3 regions of the Mesorhizobium sp. USDA 3734 genome follow, and region 1 is predicted to be linked to each of the others. Evidence: predicted binding sites of a transcription regulator. Region 1 holds the regulator's gene; each other region holds the start of a gene.

Evidence for each region. The regulator LexA, encoded in region 1, represses DNA repair genes until DNA is damaged. The targets are predictions, from matches to a motif close to TGTTCNNNNTGTGTTCNG.
Region 2: a site for LexA is predicted at 3,070-3,087, ahead of dinB (DNA polymerase IV). Genes of this name have one in related genera too.
Region 3: a site for LexA is predicted at 2,027-2,044, ahead of ACZ89F_RS34825 (helicase-related protein). Genes of this name have one in related genera too.

The regions. Positions count from the first base shown of each region.
Region 1 is NZ_JBWCCW010000001.1:2,877,974-2,884,280, forward strand. Features, by position in the region: gene gltX (glutamate--tRNA ligase) at 1-23, opposite strand, end outside; gene ACZ89F_RS13760 (ComEC/Rec2 family competence protein) at 126-2,591, shown strand; gene lexA (transcriptional repressor LexA) at 2,585-3,322, opposite strand; gene kynU (kynureninase) at 3,769-5,016, opposite strand; gene kynA (tryptophan 2,3-dioxygenase) at 5,100-5,936, opposite strand; gene ACZ89F_RS13780 (AMP-binding protein) at 5,933-6,307, opposite strand, start outside.
Region 2 is NZ_JBWCCW010000001.1:1,871,860-1,878,166, reverse strand. Features, by position in the region: gene ada (bifunctional DNA-binding transcriptional regulator/O6-methylguanine-DNA methyltransferase Ada) at 1-226, shown strand, start outside; gene ACZ89F_RS08915 (hypothetical protein) at 248-463, shown strand; gene ACZ89F_RS08910 (methylated-DNA--[protein]-cysteine S-methyltransferase) at 580-1,134, shown strand; gene ACZ89F_RS08905 (2OG-Fe(II) oxygenase) at 1,131-1,874, shown strand; gene ACZ89F_RS08900 (dihydrofolate reductase family protein) at 1,890-2,477, opposite strand; gene ACZ89F_RS08895 (winged helix-turn-helix transcriptional regulator) at 2,579-2,995, shown strand; gene dinB (DNA polymerase IV) at 3,119-4,366, shown strand; gene ACZ89F_RS08885 (hypothetical protein) at 4,496-4,837, shown strand; gene ACZ89F_RS08880 (cupin domain-containing protein) at 4,875-5,903, opposite strand; gene ACZ89F_RS08875 (FGGY-family carbohydrate kinase) at 6,021-6,307, opposite strand, start outside.
Region 3 is NZ_JBWCCW010000001.1:7,255,420-7,261,726, reverse strand. Features, by position in the region: gene ACZ89F_RS34835 (acetyl-CoA C-acetyltransferase) at 1-683, shown strand, start outside; gene phbB (acetoacetyl-CoA reductase) at 776-1,501, shown strand; gene ACZ89F_RS34825 (helicase-related protein) at 2,233-5,667, shown strand; gene ACZ89F_RS34820 (RNA-binding S4 domain-containing protein) at 5,794-6,180, shown strand.

The DNA.
Region 1 (6,307 bases):
CGGGTGACGACCTTGTCGGACATGGAACTCTCGGAAACCATCTGAAGCGGGGTGGTGTCGCGCGGACTTTCGCGCGGTTGGCGTTCATGTAGCATAGGGTGTCGAGGGCGCAAGGGGCAGACCCGATGGCTGGACGAGGCTGGGGCTCGGATCAGGGCGAGGACGCTGTCATTGGCGTCAGCGAACGGTCCCTTTTTGCGCCTCTGCCAGCCCCGCTGCCGCCACCGTCGACCCTTGCGCCGGCTCCCGGCAAATCGCCGTTACAAGCGGATGCCGCCGCCTCTGTTCCAGTTGCCGAAACCGGCAGGATCGTGCGCGTGCGCCGGCAAATCGGCCTGGTATCACTGCCTCGCCTGCGCCATAGCGTGGCCACAGCAGCGGTCCTGGAACTCGACCGAGGCGTGACCTTCCTGCTGGTGCCGGTCTGCCTGGCGATCGGAGCGATCGGCTATTTCTCGTTGGCGGCAGAGCCCGACTTAGCAAAACCCGTCGCGGTCGTCGCCCTTGCGGGGCTCTGTGCGCTTGTCTCGCGTTCATGGCCGAAGACTCATCTGTGCTTCATGGCGGTACTTTTGTGCGCGCTCGGGCTGCTTGCTGCAAAAGTCGAGACGTGGCGCGCGGGCACGCAGATGCTGGGTTCGGAAATCTCGACGCAGGTGACCGGCCGGGTCGTCTCGCTCGACCGGATGGAGACCGGCCGCATCCGGTTGACCATCGACGTGACGTCGACCGCAAGGCCGAAATTGCGCTATGCGCCGGAGCGGGTGCGGCTTTCGGCAAGAAAGATCCCGACAGACATAATCGCCGGGTCCCTGATCACTGGATATGCCAAGCTGTTGCCGCCGACCGGTCCGGTGCGGCCGGACAGCTACGACTTCTCCTTTGACAGTTATTTCGCAGGCATCGGCGGCAGCGGGTTCTTTCTCGGCAATCCAAAGCTTGTCGTCACCGATGACGGCGACATGCCGCTGTCGGCCCGCCTTTCCTCCAGCGTGGAAAATGCCCGTGAAGCGATTGCCGACCATATCAGGGCCAGCGTCGGTGGTGCCGAAGGCGAAATCGCCGCTGCGCTGATCGTCGGGGTACGCGCCGGCATTCCCGATGAAATCAATGAAGCGATGCGGCGTACCGGCATCTACCACATCATCTCCATTTCCGGGCTGCACATGGCGCTGGTCGCCGGCACCATCATGGGTTTGCTGCGCGGTGCCTTCGCCCTGTTCCCGGACTTTTCCGCGCGCCGTCCGGTCAAGAAATATGCAGCCGCCGCGGCACTGTTCTCGATCGCCGCCTATCTCATCATCTCTGGCGTCGTCGTTGCCGCCGAGCGCAGCTTCATCATGCTGGCGGTGATGCTGATTGCCGTGCTGTTCGATCGGGCAGCACTCACCATGCGCAATCTGGCGATCTCGGCGATCGCCGTCATTGTGGTGTCGCCGCATGAGGTGGTCGGCCCGAGTTTCCAGATGTCCTTCGCGGCGACCGCAGCACTTGTCGGCGCCTATGCCGGCTGGTCGGATCATCGTGCGGGGAAAACCAGACCGCCGCCGCCAAAGCGATCCTTGCCTGGCTTCCTGACGCGAAAATTCCTGCTGGCGGCGGGAGGCTTGGCCATGACATCCATCATCGCCGGCAGCGCCACGGCGCTGTTTGCCATCTGGCATTTTCAGCGCGTGTCGCCGCTCAGCCTGTTCGCCAATCTGGCCATCATGCCGATTGTGTCACTGGTTGTCATGCCTTTTGCCGTCCTCAGTGCGCTGGCGATGCCCTTTGGCGCCGATGGTCCCTTTCTCTATGTGATGGGCAAGGGCCTGACGGCGATGATCGCCATGTCCGGATGGATTTCCGAGCGTTCACCTGTCGATGGGGTCGGATTGATTTCGCAGCAGTCCGTGCTGCTGGTGGCGATTGCCCTGGTCATCGCGACGATGGCGACGACGTGGCTGCGGCTTGCGGCTCTTCCCTTCGCGCTTGTTGGCCTGTTGACCTTCTCGGATACGCGCACGCCGGACGTGCTGATCTCGGAGGACGCCCGACTGGTTGCGTTGCCGATCGGCGGCGGCGAGCTCGCCGTCAGCCGCGCACGGCCGAACGAATTCACGGTCGACAACTGGAAACGCGCACTGACATCCGAAACCATCGTCGTGCCGGAGGTGTTCGACAAGGGCGACGGGCAATTCGAGATCGCGGATGCCCCGGAACTGCCGCCGGGATCGCCGTTCTATTGCACCTCGGGCGTCTGTCTGGCCAGGCACACGTCCGGTGCGATCATTGCCTATGTCGAAGACCGAAAAGACACCTGGAAAGCCTGCGGCTTTGCCGAGCTGATCGTTGTCAATGACGCGACGGCCTATGACGCCTGTCACAATCCGCTGGTTCTCGTCATCACCAAGCGACAACTGGCTCGCAAAGGCAGCGCTGCCATCTTCTTCGATCGCCAGTCGGCGACCACGCCGGCAACCGTCAGCTTCGCGGTGGACAGGCCCTACCGGCCCTGGCATGTGCAACGCAAATTCTCACGCGAGGCGAGGGGACTGCCGCCCTTCAAGAAACCCGAGAAGCCAGTGGTTAAACCGCAGCCACCTCAGTAGCGGCGGATCAGGCCGACGAGCTTGCCTTGCACCTTGACCCTGTCCGGGCCAAAAATACGGGTTTCATAGGCTGGATTGGCGGCTTCGAGAGCAATCGAGGCGCCCTTGCGGCGGAACCGCTTCAGCGTTGCTTCCTCTTCATCCACCAGCGCCACGATGATTTCACCAGGGCTCGCCGTATCGGCATTGCGGATGATGACGGTATCGCCGTCGAAGATGCCGGCATCGATCATCGAGTCGCCCTTGACCTCCAGGGCATAGTGCTCGCCGCCCATGATCATGTCCGGCGGCACAGAAATCGAGTGCGTCTGATGCTGGATGGCATCGATCGGCACACCTGCCGCGATGCGGCCCATCACCGGGATCGAAATGGCGGAGACCACGTCGTCGTCATTGCCGGCCGAAGACATCCGCGAAGGCGCCGGCTTGACCTGACGGCCAAGGCCGCCTTGACCAAGACTGCCCTGGATGATGCTCGGCGAGAACTTTTTTGCCGCGTTGAGGCCGGGAGCGATCGAATCCGGCAGCCGCAACACTTCCAGCGCGCGTGCCCGGTTGGGCAGCCGGCGAATGAAGCCGCGCTCCTCCAGAGCCGTGATCAGCCGGTGAATCCCGGATTTGGAGGCAAGATCGAGCGCCTCCTTCATCTCGTCGAAGGATGGCGGAATGCCGCTTTCCTTGAGGCGTTCATGGATGAACATCAGCAGTTCGTGTTGCTTGCGCGTCAGCATGGCGGCCCCCAGGGTACCTGAAACCAGAATCAGAAAAACAAACCCAGAACAAACACTATCTGTTCCAGTTGTGTTCTGCAACTGTTTAAAGTTTAATGAATTTGTTAAGGTGGCGGAAATTATTCGGCGTTTTCCAGCGGGTCTCGTCGCCGGCTGCATGCCGTCAAAGTGCCCTTTCCCGCATTGAAATTGTTATGGTTAATTGCCTGTGGCCCATCCCGAGCTCAGGTTTGGCATGATCCGCCGATAAGCCCTCGACGGGAGAATTGCCAGTTTTCCTGGGGGCTCGTTTGCCGTGAACGAAACGAAGCCAAAACGCCAACCTTGGTTAATTATCGCAGCCAGCGCTGGCCACCAGCAATGAACGCGTTTGCGAGCTGGAAATTCGTCCCTCGGTCATCTGACTAAGGGGGAGCCGGCGACAACAGATCGTCGAGAGGGCTGCGTCAGGTAACGGCCTCCTTGACGGCGAAACGCTGGTCCTTCCATGCACCCGTGCGCAGAATGTCTTCCAGCACCTCAACCGCCAGCCACACATCCTTGTAGCCGACATAGAGCGGCGTGAAGCCGAAACGGATGGTCGATGGCGCGCGGAAGTCACCGATCACCCCACGCTCGATCAGCGCCCGCATGATTTGATAGCCATGGTCGTGAAGGAACGATACCTGGCTGCCGCGTCTGGTCGCGTCGCGGGTGGTCTCCAGCGTGAGACCATAGGCGCCGCACTTCGCTTCGACGAGCTGGATGAACAGTTCGGTCAGCGCGACGCTCTTCTTTCGCAATGCCGCCATGTCGACGTCGTTCCAGATGGCAAGCGCACCCTTGAGCGCCCGCATCGACAGGACCGGCTGCGTGCCGCACAGAAAGCGGCGGATGCCGGTGCCGGCAACATAGCCCCGTTCGAAGGCAAAGGGCCGCACATGCCCCCACCAGCCGCTGAGTGGCTGGCTGATCTCGCCGTGGTGGCGCTGCGCGGCATAGATAAAGGCCGGCGCGCCCGGACCGCCGTTGAGGTACTTGTAGGTGCAACCGATGGCGAAATCGGCATTTGCGTGGTCGAGCTCGACCGGCAGAGCACCCGCGGTGTGGCAGAGATCCCAGACGATCAGCGCTCCGGCCGCATGAGCCTTGCGCGTCAGCGCCGCCATGTCGCGCAGTTCACCCGATTTGTAATTGACGTGGTTGACCAGCACCACCGCGACGCTTTCGTCGATCAGCTCTTCGATGGTTGGCGCGTCGACGCCCGCGAGGCGCAGCAGGACGCCATCCCTGGTCGAGGCCACGCCTTCGGCGATGTACAGGTCGGTGGGAAAACTGTCCCCCTCGGCGACGATGGCCAGCCGGCCGGGCCGCATCTGCAGCGCCGCATGCAGCACCTTGTAGATGTTGGTCGACGTCGTGTCGCAGACCACGGTCTGGCCTGCCGCGGCTCCTATCAGTCGCCCGAGCTGGTCGCCGAGTTCGATCGGCATCTCGAACCATCCGGCTGTATTCCAGGCTCGGATGAGATCCTGGGCCCATTCCTGGGTCGCCGCTTGCTGCAGTTCGCCGAAAACGGCATGCGACGCTGCCCCCAGTGAATTGCCGTCGAGATAGATCACCCCCTCCGGCAGAATGAAACGATCGCGCATGGCACGCAGCGGATCCGTGGCATCCATCGCTTCGATTGCAGCGAGATCAGGTATTCCACTCATGGTCGGTCAGTCCTCGGTTATTCGCGAAGGGTTTTCCGCCACAAGCGCTTCCCCTCAGTGTGCCTGTTTTCATTTCGATGATGTCAGAGCCGGGTGCGGACCGTCCACAGCTCCGGGAACAGCACCACCTCGAGCATCTTCTTCAGATACGAAGCACCCGAGGTTCCTCCGGTGCCGCGTTTCAGGCCGATGATGCGCTCGACCGTGGTGACGTGGTTGAAGCGCCAGCGGCGGAAATAGTCCTCGAAGTCGACCAGCTTCTCGGCCAGTTCGTAGAACATCCAGTAGCGCTGCGGATCGCGGTAGATGGTCTGCCAGGCGACCAGGACTTCCTCATTCTCCGTTCGCGTCTCACGCCAGTCCGTGCGCCTGGCATCGGCGCCGATGTCGAATCCGTTGCGCGCCAGAAGCAGCAGCGCTTCGTCGTAGAGCGATGGCTCGGCCAGGATCGCCTCCAGCTTCCCGCTGAGGTCCGGCCGGTGCTTGTGCGGCCCGAGCATGGCGGGGTTGCGGTTGCCGGCCATGAACTCGATGGCGCGATACTGCCAGGACTGGAAACCCGAGGACTGGCCGAGCGCGTCGCGGAACTCGGTATATTCGCTGGGCGTCATCGTCCGCAGCACGTCCCAGGCGTTGTTCAACTGCTCGAAGATGCGGGCGACGCGGGACAGCATCTTGAAGCTCGGCTCCAACCGGTCGGCGCGGATCGAACGGATCGCGGCACCAATCTCGTGGAGAGCGAGCTTCATCCAGAGTTCGGAGGTCTGGTGCTGGATGATGAACAGCATCTCGTCATGCGCCGACGACAGCGGCGTCTGCGCCTCCAGCACTTTCTCCAGGTGCAGATAGTCGCTGTAGGACATGCGCTCCTTGAACGACATCTGTGCGCCTTCGGACGCCGGATCATAGGGCTCGCTCAATTGATTTTCTCCGTGCGCAGCCGGAAGCGCTGGATCTTGCCGGTCTGGGTCTTGGGCAGAGCGGCGATGAATTTCACTGACCGTGGATATTTGTAAGGGGCGATCGTCGCCTTGACGTGGTCCTGCAGGCGCTTGGTGGTCAATGCGTCGGGCGCCACGCCCTGCATCAGCACGACATGCGCCTCGACGATCTGGCCGCGCGCGGCATCCTCGGCGCCGATGACCGCGCATTCGGCGACGTCCGGATGCGACAGCAGCGCTGCCTCGACCTCGGGGCCGGCGATGTTGTAGCCGGCGCTGACGATCATGTCGTCGGAGCGCGCGGCGAAATGGAAGAAGCCGTCTTCGTCCTGCGTGAAGGTGTCGCCGGT
Region 2 (6,307 bases), 1.0 Mb from region 1:
CACGGTTTCCTATGCCGAGATCGCGCAGCGCATCGGCGCACCGAAGGCGACCCGCGCCATCGCCGCCGCCTGCGCCGCCAACAGCCTTGCCGTCGCCATTCCCTGCCATCGCGTGATCCGCAAGGACGGCGCCCTGTCCGGCTACGCCTGGGGCGCGGAGCGCAAGCGCGCGCTGCTCGACCGCGAGGCGGCGTCCGACAACGCCAACCGGTCGGTGCGGGCCTGACGAGGACCGGCAATGCGCGCGATGGCAAGGTCTCCCACCACCGATGCGACCAGCCAGACCCAAGCCGCCGGCCGGCGCGCCCCTGACGCGAAATCGCGAGTGCTGACCGCCATCGGCCAGATGGTCGATGACGGCAGAGCCGTGTGGAGCCGTACCGCGACCGGCGAGATTGAGCTGCGGCTGTTGACCGGTGAGGTGTTTCTGCTCGGAGAGATGTTCGTCACACGCGTCGAATGAGCACCATCAGCGCCGTAGAGCACCTGCCTTGGAGATTCGAATTTGAAAGCAAGCACCGGAGTGAGCGCGAGAAGCCGTGTCTGTAGGGTTCAGGCACAGACAAAGGAGTGAAGGCAATGAACCTCATGCACGCAAATATGCCGGCGACAGCCTCCAACGCAGCCGCCCTCGACACCATCGCCTACGCCATCGGCGAATCCGCGATCGGCAACATCCTGGCGGCGCGCAGCCACATCGGCGTCTGCGCCATCCTGATCGGCTCGGAAGCCGAGGCGCTGGAGCAGGACCTTGGCGACCGCTTCCCCGGCAAGGTGCTGGTCGAGGACGAGGCCGGGTTGCGCGACGATCTCGCGGCAATCGCGCGCTTCATCGAAACGCCCAGCTCCGGTCTCGACCTGCCGCTCGACATGCACCACGGCACGCCATTCCAGCAGCAGGTTTGGGACGTGCTGCGCACCATCCCGTGCGGCGCCACCATCACCTACACCGCACTGGCACGCCGCCTCGGCCAGCCGAACGGCGCCCGCGCCGTAGCGACGGCCTGTGCGGCCAACGCGATTGCGCTTGGCATTCCCTGCCACCGCGTTGTCCGCGCCGACGGCACGCTGTCGGGCTATCGCTGGGGCGTCGAACGCAAGCGCGCCCTGATCAACAAGGAGGCTGCTATATGAACGCCCATGCCAAGGTTGCCGCATCGGTGGTCGAAGCCGCTCAGACGCGTGTTGCCGGTTACGACTGGCCGGCCCTTGCCGTCGGACTCGACGGCTTCGGCTGCGCGGTAATCGAGAAGCTGCTCTCACCCGAAGAATGCCGGCAGATCGCCGGCCTCTATCCGGATGAGAAGCATTTCCGCAGCCACATCCATATGGCCAGGCACGGCTTCGGCAAGGGCGAGTACCGCTACTTCCGCTATCCCTTGCCGGACCTGCTCGGCGGCCTGCGCAGCGCGCTTTATCCCAGGCTGGCCGAGGTCGCCAATCGGTGGAACGAGCGCATGGGGCAGGCCAAGCGCTATCCCGCGACGCATGCCGCATTTCTCGAACAGTGCCATGCCGCCGGCCAGACGCGGCCAACCCCCCTGTTGCTGCAATATGTGCCTGGCGATTTCAACTGCCTGCACCAGGACCTCTATGGCGACCTCGCCTTTCCCCTGCAGGTGGCGATCCTGCTGTCCGAACCGGGCCAGGACTTCACCGGCGGCGAGTTCGCGCTGACCGAACAGCGGCCGCGCATGCAGAGCCGGGTCGAGGTGGTGCCGCTGCGCCAGGGCGATGCCGTTGTCTTCGCCGTTCACAACCGGCCGGTGCAGGGAACCAAAGGCAATTACCGCGTCAATCTGCGCCACGGCGTCAGCCGCCTGCGCTCAGGCATGCGCCACACCGTCGGCATCATTTTTCATGATGCCAAGTGAGCATGGTGAGGCGCCTCACCCCACCGGCGCGTAACGGTTGACCACCATGCCGCAGGCATAGGCCTTCGAGCCGAGCAGCGCCAGGTTTTGGAAACCGCCCTGGTCGAAGATGCGGCGGCCGGCACCCAGCACCGCCGGGTTGATGAACAGCTGGAACGCGTCGACCAGCCCGGCCGCGATCAGCGCCGAGGCGAAACCGGCGCCGCCGAACACCGCCATGTCGCCACCCTCGCCTGCCTTCAGCGCGTTGATTTCGCGCGGCAGGTCGCCGCTGGACACCGTAGTGCGCTCCCATCGCGAAGCCTTGAGCTTGTCGCTCAGCACCACCTTGTGCGCATCGACGACGCGCTGCGCAAAGGCATAGAACGGATCGCGCGGAAATTTCTCCGCCGCGTTGCCCCAATGGGTGAGATAACCCTCCTGCGCCATCTTGCGGCTGAGCAGAATGGTGTCGATGCCGGCGAAGACGGCGTTGAAGTCCCGCTTCAGCTCCGCGTCCCAAGCGCTGTCGTCACCCCATTCCCAGAGCTGCCAGGGATGGTCCTCGTTGGCGCCGACAAAGCCGTCGACCGACATCTGCATCTGAAGGATCAGCTTTCTCATCATCGTTCTCCTTGGCCAGCGGAAAATGGTTTACTTTTGGAACCGTTGACATCAGATGGAAACAGTATCAATAGTAAAGTGATTTAAAAATGGAACCATAGATGTCGACGCGCGAAAGATCCGGCTGCCCGATCAACCTGTCGCTCGAACTCGTCGGCGACCGCTGGACGCTGCTCATCATCCGCGACCTGGTCTTCGCCGGGAAAAGGCATTTTCGCGAATTCCTGCAATCCGACGAAGGCATCTCGTCGCGCACGTTGGCCGAGCGGCTGCAGACCCTTCAGGACGAAGGCATCCTCACCAGAAGCGACGACCCGACGCATGGGCTAAAGACGGTTTACCGGCTGACCGAAGCCGGCATCGACCTGTTGCCCGTGCTGGCGACGCTCGGCGCCTGGGGCAGCAAGCACCGCAAGGCCGACGATCATCTGGCCCGGATCGCCGATGAACTGGCGGTCGGTGGCGAGGCGGCGTTGGAACGGATGAAAACGGCGCTGCGGGCGGAACATATTGTCTAGGCGGTGGCACTCAAGCCGCACCCGCACTGCCCTCTGCTGCACAAATCGCTCTCCACTTGACAATGATCTGTCTTTGTTCTCTATTTGTTCATATCTATCAGCAACTGCGGATGTGCGGTCGGGATGGAAACGACAGCCACCATCCTGCATGCCGATCTCGACGCCTTCTATGCCTCGGTCGAGCAATTGCTCGACCCGTCGCTGCGCGGCAAGCCGATCGCGGTGGGCGGTGGCGTGGTGCTTGCTGCCTCCTATGAGGCGCGCGCCTTTGGCGTGCGCGGCGGCATGCCGGGGCGCAAGGCGCGCGAGCTCTGCCCGCAGTTGATCTTCGTCGGCGGCAATTTCAGCCACTACCAGCGGCTGGGCGACGCGGCGATCAAGGTGCTCGACGATTTCACCCCGCTGGTCGAACGCATCTCCATCGACGAGGCCTTTGCTGACGTCGCCGGCTGCATGCATCTGTTCGGGCAGCCGCAGGAGATCGCGACGACGATCCGCCGCCGCGTGCGGGCCGAACTCGGCCTGCCGATCTCGATCGGCGTGGCACGCACCAAGCATCTGGCCAAGATCGCCTCGCAGGTCGCCAAGCCCGACGGGCTGGTCGTCGTCGAGCCCGGCACGGAGATCGCCTTCCTGCACGACTTGCCGGTAGGCCTGATGTGGGGCGTTGGCCCGGCGACCAGAGCGAGGCTGGCCGAAATCGGCGTCGAGACCATCGGCCAGCTGGCCAGGACCCACAGTGGCGCGCTGACGCGACTGCTCGGTCCCGCCGCCGGCGAAAAGCTCGCCGCATTGTCCTGGAACCGCGACCCGCGCAAGCTGGAGACAAAGCGCCGCGCGCATTCCGCCGGCGCGCAATCGGCGCTCGGCCAGAAGGCCGCCATGGCTGATGTCATCGTGCCCACGCTGCTGCACCTGGCCGACCGCGTCGCCAGCCGGCTGCGCGCCAAGGCGCGGCCCGGCCGCACGGTGACGGTGCGGGTACGCTTTGCCGATCTCAGCGCCGTCACCCGCTCGATCACTCTTGACCAGCCGATCTCGGCGACCACGATGCTGGCCGAGATCGCCGGCGATCTGGTCAGCGGCGTGCTTGCCGACCACCGCCAGGAGAAGACGATCTCGCTGCTGGCGATCTCGGTGTCGCATCTCGAGGAAAGCTTCGAGCTGCAGCTCGACCTGCCGCTCGGCCTCGCCGATGAGAAGCGCCGCCCCGGCACCAGGAAAGGCCTGGCACGCTTCGACGCCGACCGCGCCATCGACAAGATCCGCGAGCGCTTCGGCAAACAGGCCGTCGGCTACGGCACGGTGGCGCTGGAGGCGGCACGCTCCGTGCCCGACGAATTCAGGGAGCTGGCGGAGAAGGAGCTGTGAGCACTGTTGACATTATCCTGAATGTGGACGCGCGGCACGGTAACCGAGGGGCGGCAGGCAGTGAAAAATCTTGATCTCCGCACACTGGCTATTCGAGTAGGATGCAGCTGACACAAGCCATGGACTCTCATGTTCGCACCCTTCATCGTTTGCGCGTTGGTCACAGCTCTTAGCGCGGTTGTCAGTCTCGGTTTCTCCCTGGCCGCCGTCACGAACGAAACCGGCAGCGCCCGGACAGTGGCATTGTACGGTTGCGCACGCAGTTTGGCTTTGGTTGTCGCTAGCGCCGTACCATTCTTTACAGGTTCGACTGAGTGGCTTGAAGCCATCGCCTGGATAATGATCCTTGTGCAGGCTGGGGATGCTGTCATAGGCACCACGATCGACGATCGGATGAAGACCTTCGGCCCGGCCGGCACATCGCTCGCCAACCTTCTCGCTCTCCTATGGCTGATCCAGTCCGTTCAATGACAGCTTCAGCGCACGATATTGATGCGGCTGGAGCAGCCTATTCCATCTGCTCGCCATCCCAATACCGCCTCACCCCTGCCATGTCGAAAATGCCGTCGCGCCGGCGCAAGGCGTCGACCGCCATCTTGTTGGAATCGGGATAGACGCAGACCTCGTTGGGGTTTTTCTCGCCGATCATCAGATAGCGGCACGGCCCGGTGCCGCTGTTGAGGAAGGAATGCCCGACCGCCAGGCCGGCGGGAAAGCAGACATAGTCGCCGGCTTTCAGCTCATGGCGCTCCTCGCCAAGCAGCAGCGTCACCTGCCCCTCCAGGATCAGCGCATGTTCCTCTTCGAGCATGTGATAATGCCTGGGCGCCAGGCGCATGCCGGGGGCCGGAGCCTCGATCAGCATGCCGACATGATAGTCGGACCGTCCCAAGGCGGCATAGGTTAGGTGTTTGGACTGACCACCGAACCGCGCCCCCTCGCCCTCCTGTTTCCACTCGACGGCATCGCTGGCAACCGGCGGGATCGGAGTGGCTGCTGCCTTGGTAACACCGGCCATCACATCCGACGGCGGCGGGTCGCCGGCGGCAAGGCCGGTGTTCTCGCCGTCCCAGTAGCTTCGGGTTGCCGCGAGGTCGAAGATCGCGCGGCTGCCCAGCGCGCGCACCAGCACCTTGTTGGAGGCGGTGTAGACGACAACGTCGTTGGGATTTCGCTCGCCAACGATGACATAACGGCACGGCGCGTCGCCGGCGTTGATGAGGCAATGTCCCGCCGCGGCACCCGCCGGAAAGCAGATGTAGTCTCCGGCCGTCATGACATAGGTGGCGTCGCCAACCTGCGCGGTGAGCGTCCCTTCGAGGATGAAGACATGCTCCTCCTCGAGAATATGGTAATGCGCCGGCGAGGTCTGCTTGCCCGGCGGCAGCTCCTCGATCGCCACGCCGACATGGTGGTTTTCGCCGAGGGCGGCCAGCGACAGATGCCGATAGCGCACGCCGAAGCGAGGTACATCGGACCATTCGGTCCACGGCACCGCATCCGATGCGAATGGCACGGGCGGTTTGTCGTCTGCCATCAGGCCTCCTGATCCTGCCGCCTACCTCGTGGCGACGGAACAAAGCTGCCAGCTTCCGGCATCATCGCCAAGCGGTGTTCGCCACGCTCCTGACAGAGCCGGACAGAAACCGCTGTCTCAGCCCCGGATCGTCTTGCCGGCCTGCTGCAGCAGCTCGAACGCCGCGAAGCGCTTGGCGTGCCAGCCGGCCAGCGCCGCGTCGGGATGATAGACCTCGCCGAGTTCCGACATGCCCGCCATCGCCGTCACCAGATCCGCGTAAGCACCGGCGGCGACGGCGCCCAGCATCGCCGAGCCGAGCAGCACCGGCTCGGGCGAGGTCGACGCCACCACCACCATGCCTGTCGTGTCGGCAAGCAGCTGGCGCACCAGCGGGCTTTGCCCGGCGCCGCCGCTGACGACGA
Region 3 (6,307 bases), 4.4 Mb from region 1:
GTCAGTTCCAGATCACCCGCGACGACCAGGACCAGTTTGCGCTCGCCTCGCAGAACAAGGCCGAGGCCGCGCAGAAGGCCGGCAAGTTCAAGGACGAGATCGTCGCCGTCACCATCAAGGGCAAGAAGGGCGACACCATCGTCGACCAGGACGAGTACATCCGCCACGGCGCCACGATCGACGCCATGACCAAGCTGAAGCCGGCTTTCGACAAGGACGGCACGGTGACCGCCGCCAACGCCTCCGGCATCAATGATGGCGCGGCCGGCGCGCTGCTGATGAGCGAAGCGGAAGCGGTGAGGCGCGGCATCACCCCGCTGGCGCGTATCGTGTCCTGGGCAACCGCCGGCGTCGATCCGCAGATCATGGGCACCGGACCTATTCCCGCCTCGCGCAAGGCCTTGGAAAAGGCCGGCTGGTCGGTCGGCGATCTCGACCTGGTCGAGGCCAACGAAGCCTTTGCGGCGCAAGCTTGCGCCGTCAACAAGGACATGGGCTGGGATCCCTCGATCGTCAACGTCAATGGCGGCGCGATTGCTATCGGCCATCCGATCGGCGCTTCGGGCGCCCGCGTCTTCAACACGCTGGTCTTCGAGATGCGCCGGCGCGGCGCCAAGAAGGGCCTCGCCACCCTATGCATCGGCGGCGGCATGGGCGTCGCCATGTGCATCGAAGCACTCTGAAGAAGTCACTAACCGGGCGGCGCGAGCCGCCCGTTCTGTATCCAGTGCCTGCCAAGCCCGACAACAGGGCGATATCAAAAAAGGGGAAATGCATGACCAAGGTAGCAATCGTCACAGGGGGATCGCGCGGTATCGGCGCGGCGATCTCGATCGCATTGAAGACCGCCGGCTATTCGGTTGCCGCGAACTACGCCGGCAATGACGACGCGGCTGGAAAATTCAAGGCCGAGACCGGCATTCCCGTCTACAAATGGTCGGTCGCCGACTATGATTCCTGCGCCGCCGGCATCAAGCAGGTCGAGGCCGATCTCGGCCCGGTCTCGGTGCTGGTCAACAATGCCGGCATCACCCGTGACGCCATGTTCCACAAGATCACGCGCGAACAGTGGAAAGAGGTCATCGACACCAATCTGTCCGGTGTCTTCAACATGACGCATCCGCTGTGGAGCGGCATGCGCGACCGCAAGTTCGGCCGCGTCATCACCATTTCCTCGATCAACGGCCAGAAAGGCCAGGCCGGCCAGGTCAACTATTCCGCCGCCAAGGCCGGCGACATCGGTTTCAGCAAAGCTCTCGCTCAGGAGGGGGCTCGCGCCGGCATCACCGTCAACGTCATCTGCCCCGGCTACATCGCCACCGAGATGGTCAAGGCGATCGACGAGAAGGTGCTCAACGAGCGCATCATTCCGCAGATCCCCGTCGGCCGCCTCGGCGAACCCGAAGAAATCGCGCGCTGCGTCGTCTTCCTCGCATCCGAAGATGCCGGCTTCATCACCGGCTCGACCCTCACAGCCAATGGCGGCCAATACTTCGCCTGACGACGCGGCGAGGTAGGCGGAGAGATCGACGGGCCGGCACACCGGCCCGTTTTTCGTTGCCGGCATGGTCCCTTTGACGTGCTCGCGACGGCAGTTGACCCAATCCGGCACGCAGAGGTTAACAGCCAGCCGCTGCCCTGTGCGAAAGCTGCTTCGCAACCTGTGGATTCTCGGTGGATAAGCTGTTTACAACACAAGATATTGGGGTGAACAAACCAAGAAAATTCTGGCATCGCTGATTCGTCGCCGATTCGTTCCGGCTTTGAGCGGAACGTTAACGCCGACGGCCGGAATCGCCTGCCAACTCCTTAACGCCGATTAAGAAAGATCAACAATTTCATAACCTTGGCCGAGGCACGCCAAGCCATTATGATCGTTCATCGGCAAAGATTAACGGCAAGGCCCTCTTAGCATGAAACGGGCCAGTTCAGCGATTCAGCATGTGGTGAGACTCGCGGTCGCAAAATCCACATGTAGCCGTGAACAAAAGCTGAATCTGCGGGAGTCACTGATTCGTCGCCGATTCGTTCCAGACTCGTTCTATCCGTTAATCCGCAGCCGGTTGAGAGCTTGACAAAACCACCTTCTGGCCGTCGGCGGAACATTCCGCTTTCGCTTCGCGCCCGAAATCCCTATGTGTCGCCTGTCATACGCGCCACTTGAGGCACGCTCCCGACAACCAGAGGCCGGCAAGCCTTATTTCCAGGTCCCGGAAGCCTTATTCTAGGTCAATGAACATCCAGCCCAAACACACCGAGCCGCTGATCCTGTCGGGCCGCGACGTGACCGCCGTGCTGGGGCCAACCAACACCGGCAAGACCCATCTCGCCATCGAACGCATGGTGGCGCATGAGAGCGGAATCATCGGCCTGCCGCTCAGGCTGCTGGCGCGTGAGGTCTACGCCCGCGTCTGCGAAAAGGTCGGCGCCCACAAGGTCGCGCTGATCACCGGCGAGGAAAAGATCCAGCCGCCGGGCGCCAGATATTCAGTCTGCACCGTCGAGGCCATGCCGCGCGAGACCGACGCAGCCTTCGTCGCCATCGACGAGGTGCAGTTGGCCGGCGACCTCGAGCGCGGCCACATCTTCACCGACCGCATCCTGCATCTGCGCGGCCGCCAGGAAACGCTTCTGCTGGGTGCGGCCACCATGCACGGCATCCTCCAGCGCCTGCTGAGGGGTGTCTCGGTGGTGACGCGGCCGAGGCTGTCGCATCTTGCCTATGCCGGTTCGAAGAAGCTGACCCGCCTGCCGCGGCGCACGGCAATCGTCGCCTTCTCCGCCGACGAGGTCTACGCCATCGCCGAGCTGATCCGCCGCCAGCAAGGTGGTGCCGCCGTCGTGCTCGGCGCGCTTAGCCCGCGCACCCGCAACGCCCAGGTAGCGCTGTTCCAGTCCGGCGATGTCGATTATCTCATCGCCACCGATGCCATCGGCATGGGTCTCAACCTCGATCTCGACCACGTCGCCTTCGCCCAGAACCGCAAGTTCGATGGCTTCCAGTATCGCAACCTGACGGCGGCCGAGCTTGGCCAGATCGCCGGCCGCGCCGGCCGGCATCTGCGCGACGGTACCTTCGGCGTCACCGGCCAGGTCGACCCGCTGGACGAGGAACTGATCAAGAAGATCGAAGGCCATGATTTCGATCCGGTGAAGGTGCTGCAGTGGCGCACCGCGCATTTCGACTTTGCCAGCCTAGATGCGCTGAAGCGCTCGATCGAAACCAACGCCCCGGTCGAGGGGCTGACGCGGGCATTGCCTGCCGTCGACGCGCAGGCGCTCGAGCATCTGTCGCGCGACGAGGACATCCGCGCACTCGCCACCAACGCCAAGCGCGTGGCGCTGCTGTGGGAAGCCTGCGCGCTGCCCGACTACCGCAAGATCGCGCCGGCCCAGCATGCCGACCTCATTGCCTCGATCTACACGGACCTCGCACGCCACGGCCATGTCGACGAGAATTACATGGCCGAACAGGTGCGCCGCGCCGACACCACAGAGGGCGATATCGACACGCTGTCGCATCGCATCGCCCAGATCCGCACCTGGACATTCGTGTCGAACCGGCCCGGCTGGCTGGCCGATCAGGCACACTGGCAGGAAAAGACGCGCGAAATCGAAGACAGATTGTCGGATGCGCTGCATGAGCGGTTGACGAAACGCTTCGTAGACCGCAGGACTTCCGTCCTCATGCGGCGCCTTAGAGAAAATACCATGCCTGAAGCCGAAATTAGTCCTACCGGAACCGTCCTTGTCGAAGGCCACCATGTCGGCGAGTTGCAAGGGTTCCGCTTCACCGCCGACCAGACCGCCGGCGGTGAAGACGCCAAGGCGGTGCGCACCGCGGCCCAGAAGGCGCTGGCCGCCGAGTTCGAGGCGCGCGCCGAACGCTTCGGCGCCTCGGCCAATGGCGACATCGCGCTTGGCTCGGACGGCACGCTGCGCTGGATCGGCGCGCCGATCGGTACGCTGGTCTCGGGCGAAGACGCGTTGAAGCCGCGCCTGGTGCTGCTGGCCGACGAACAACTGACCGGCCCGGCGCGCGACAAGGTCGCCGCGCGTGCCGAGCGGTTCGTCAATTTCCAGATCGAAACGCTGCTGAAGCCGCTGGTCGACCTGAAGAACGCCGATCAGATTTCCGGCATCGGCCGTGGCATCGCCTTCCAGCTGGTCGAGAATTTCGGTCTCATCAACCGCCGCGACATCGCCGAGGAGATGAAGTCGCTCGATCAGGAAGGCCGCGCCGCCCTTCGCCGGCTCGGCGTGCGCTTCGGCGCCTACCATGTCTTCGTGCCGGCGCTGATCAAGCCGGCGCCTGCCGGACTGGTGACGCTGCTGTGGGCGCTGAAGAACGACGGCAAGGACAAGCCAGGCTTTGGCGACGTGGTCCATGCGCTCGCCTCGGGTCGCACCTCGGTGGTCATCGACCCGGCCTTCGACAAGACCTTCTACAAGCTTGCCGGCTACCGCAATCTCGGCCGCCGCGCCGTGCGCATCGACATCCTGGAACGGTTGGCCGACCTGATCCGTCCGGCAACCAACTGGAAGCCCGGCCTCGGCCAGCGTCCGGACGGCGCCTATGACGGCCAGTCCTTCATGGTGACGCCGCCGATGATGTCGATCCTCGGTGCCACAGCCGACGACATGGAAGAGATCCTCAAAGGTCTCGGCTACCGTGCCGAGCCGAAGCCGGCCGTCGAGGTCAAGGCGCGGCTCGAAGCACAGGACAGTGCCGCGCGCGAAGCGGCGGTGGCGAAACTGGCGGCGGAAGAGGCTGCACGAGCCGAGCAGGCCAAAGCGGTCGAAGCCGCGGCAACGGATGCCGCAGCAGAGGCAGCAGTCGAAGGGTCGGAACCGGCATCGGACGCAGTGGCCGTTTCGGAAACGGCGTCCGAAATTCCCGCCGAAATCATCGCTGACGCCGCGGCGGAACCTGCTGCGCCTGCCGTGGAAGAACAGGCGCACGCTCCGGTCGAAACCGCGCAGGACGAAGCACCGGTAGCCGAGGCTGCGGCCGAAGCCGCTGAACCTGCGCCGGTTGAACCGCAGGCAGAGGCTGAGACCGCCGAGATTGAAGCCGCAGCGGCAGAAGAAGCCGCACCGGCCGAGCTGGCGGCAGATGCCGCGCCCGCAATGGACGCCGCGCCGGACGAACCTGCAGCGGTGGCTGAAGCAGCCGTCGGCGAACCCGCTCCGGAAGCCGAAGCGCCAAAACCCATCCTGTTGTGGCGTCAGGGTCGTTTCGAACAGCGCCCGCGCAACCGCGACGACAACCGCAGGAACAATCGCCCACGCAACGGACAAGCGCGCGGCCGAAGCGATGCGCCCGCGGATGCCGCCGGCGCACCGGCCGCGGCTGCACCCGGAGAACGTCCGGCCCATGAAGGCCGGCGTGACGGTGCCGGCAAGCCGCGCTTCGACCGCTCGAAGTTCAAACCCAAGCCGCAGGCCGAGGGCGAACAGCGGCGTGACGGCCGGCCGCAAGGCGAGCGTCCCGACCGCCGTGAAGGCCGGCCCGACTGGAAGGGTGGCAGGCCGGATGGCAAGGGTGGTCCGCAAGGCGGAAAGCCCGCCTTCCAGCCGAAGCCACGCGAGGAGCGCCCTTTGCGCTTCGATCCGGATTCGCCCTTCGCCAAGCTCGCCGCCTTGCGCGACCAGCTGAAGAAGTAGGCCAGAGCCGGATGATTTCAGGTCGAATCGACCTGAAATCTGAATCCGCCTCTAAACCAAGAGATAGAGCATGATGCCGTCCGAAAACCGCTTCGCACTTTTCGGCATCATGCTCTAGGCGCTTCGATGGTTGCTGAAGGCCGCCAGCGTATCGACAAATGGCTGTTCTTCTCTCGCGCCGTGAAATCGCGCTCGCTGGCGGCAAAGCTGGTGGTTGCCGGTCGCGTGCGGATCAATCGCGACAAAGCAGCGCAGGCCTCCGATCAGGTCAAGCCAGGCGACGTGCTGACCATCACGCTCGAGCGGCGCATCTTCATCTGGAAGGTGCTCAGCGCCGGTACTCGACGCGGCCCGGCCGAGGAGGCCCGCACGCTCTACGAGGATATGTCGCCACCGCCCGCACCGAAGGGCGAAGCCCCTCCCGATGCAATTCCGGGGCTGCGCGAGGCCGGCAGCGGCCGCCCGACCAAGAAGGAACGCCGCCAGACCGACCGACTGCTCGGCGAAGATTGATGCCTGGCGTTCAAAAACACGCAGCGATTTTGCGACAACGACGCGCCTGAGGCAAGAACTGAACCCGGCAAACAAGACGGTCCGCGGGACATAACTGACTCCCGCCGGGCCTGCCGTCTGGAATTCC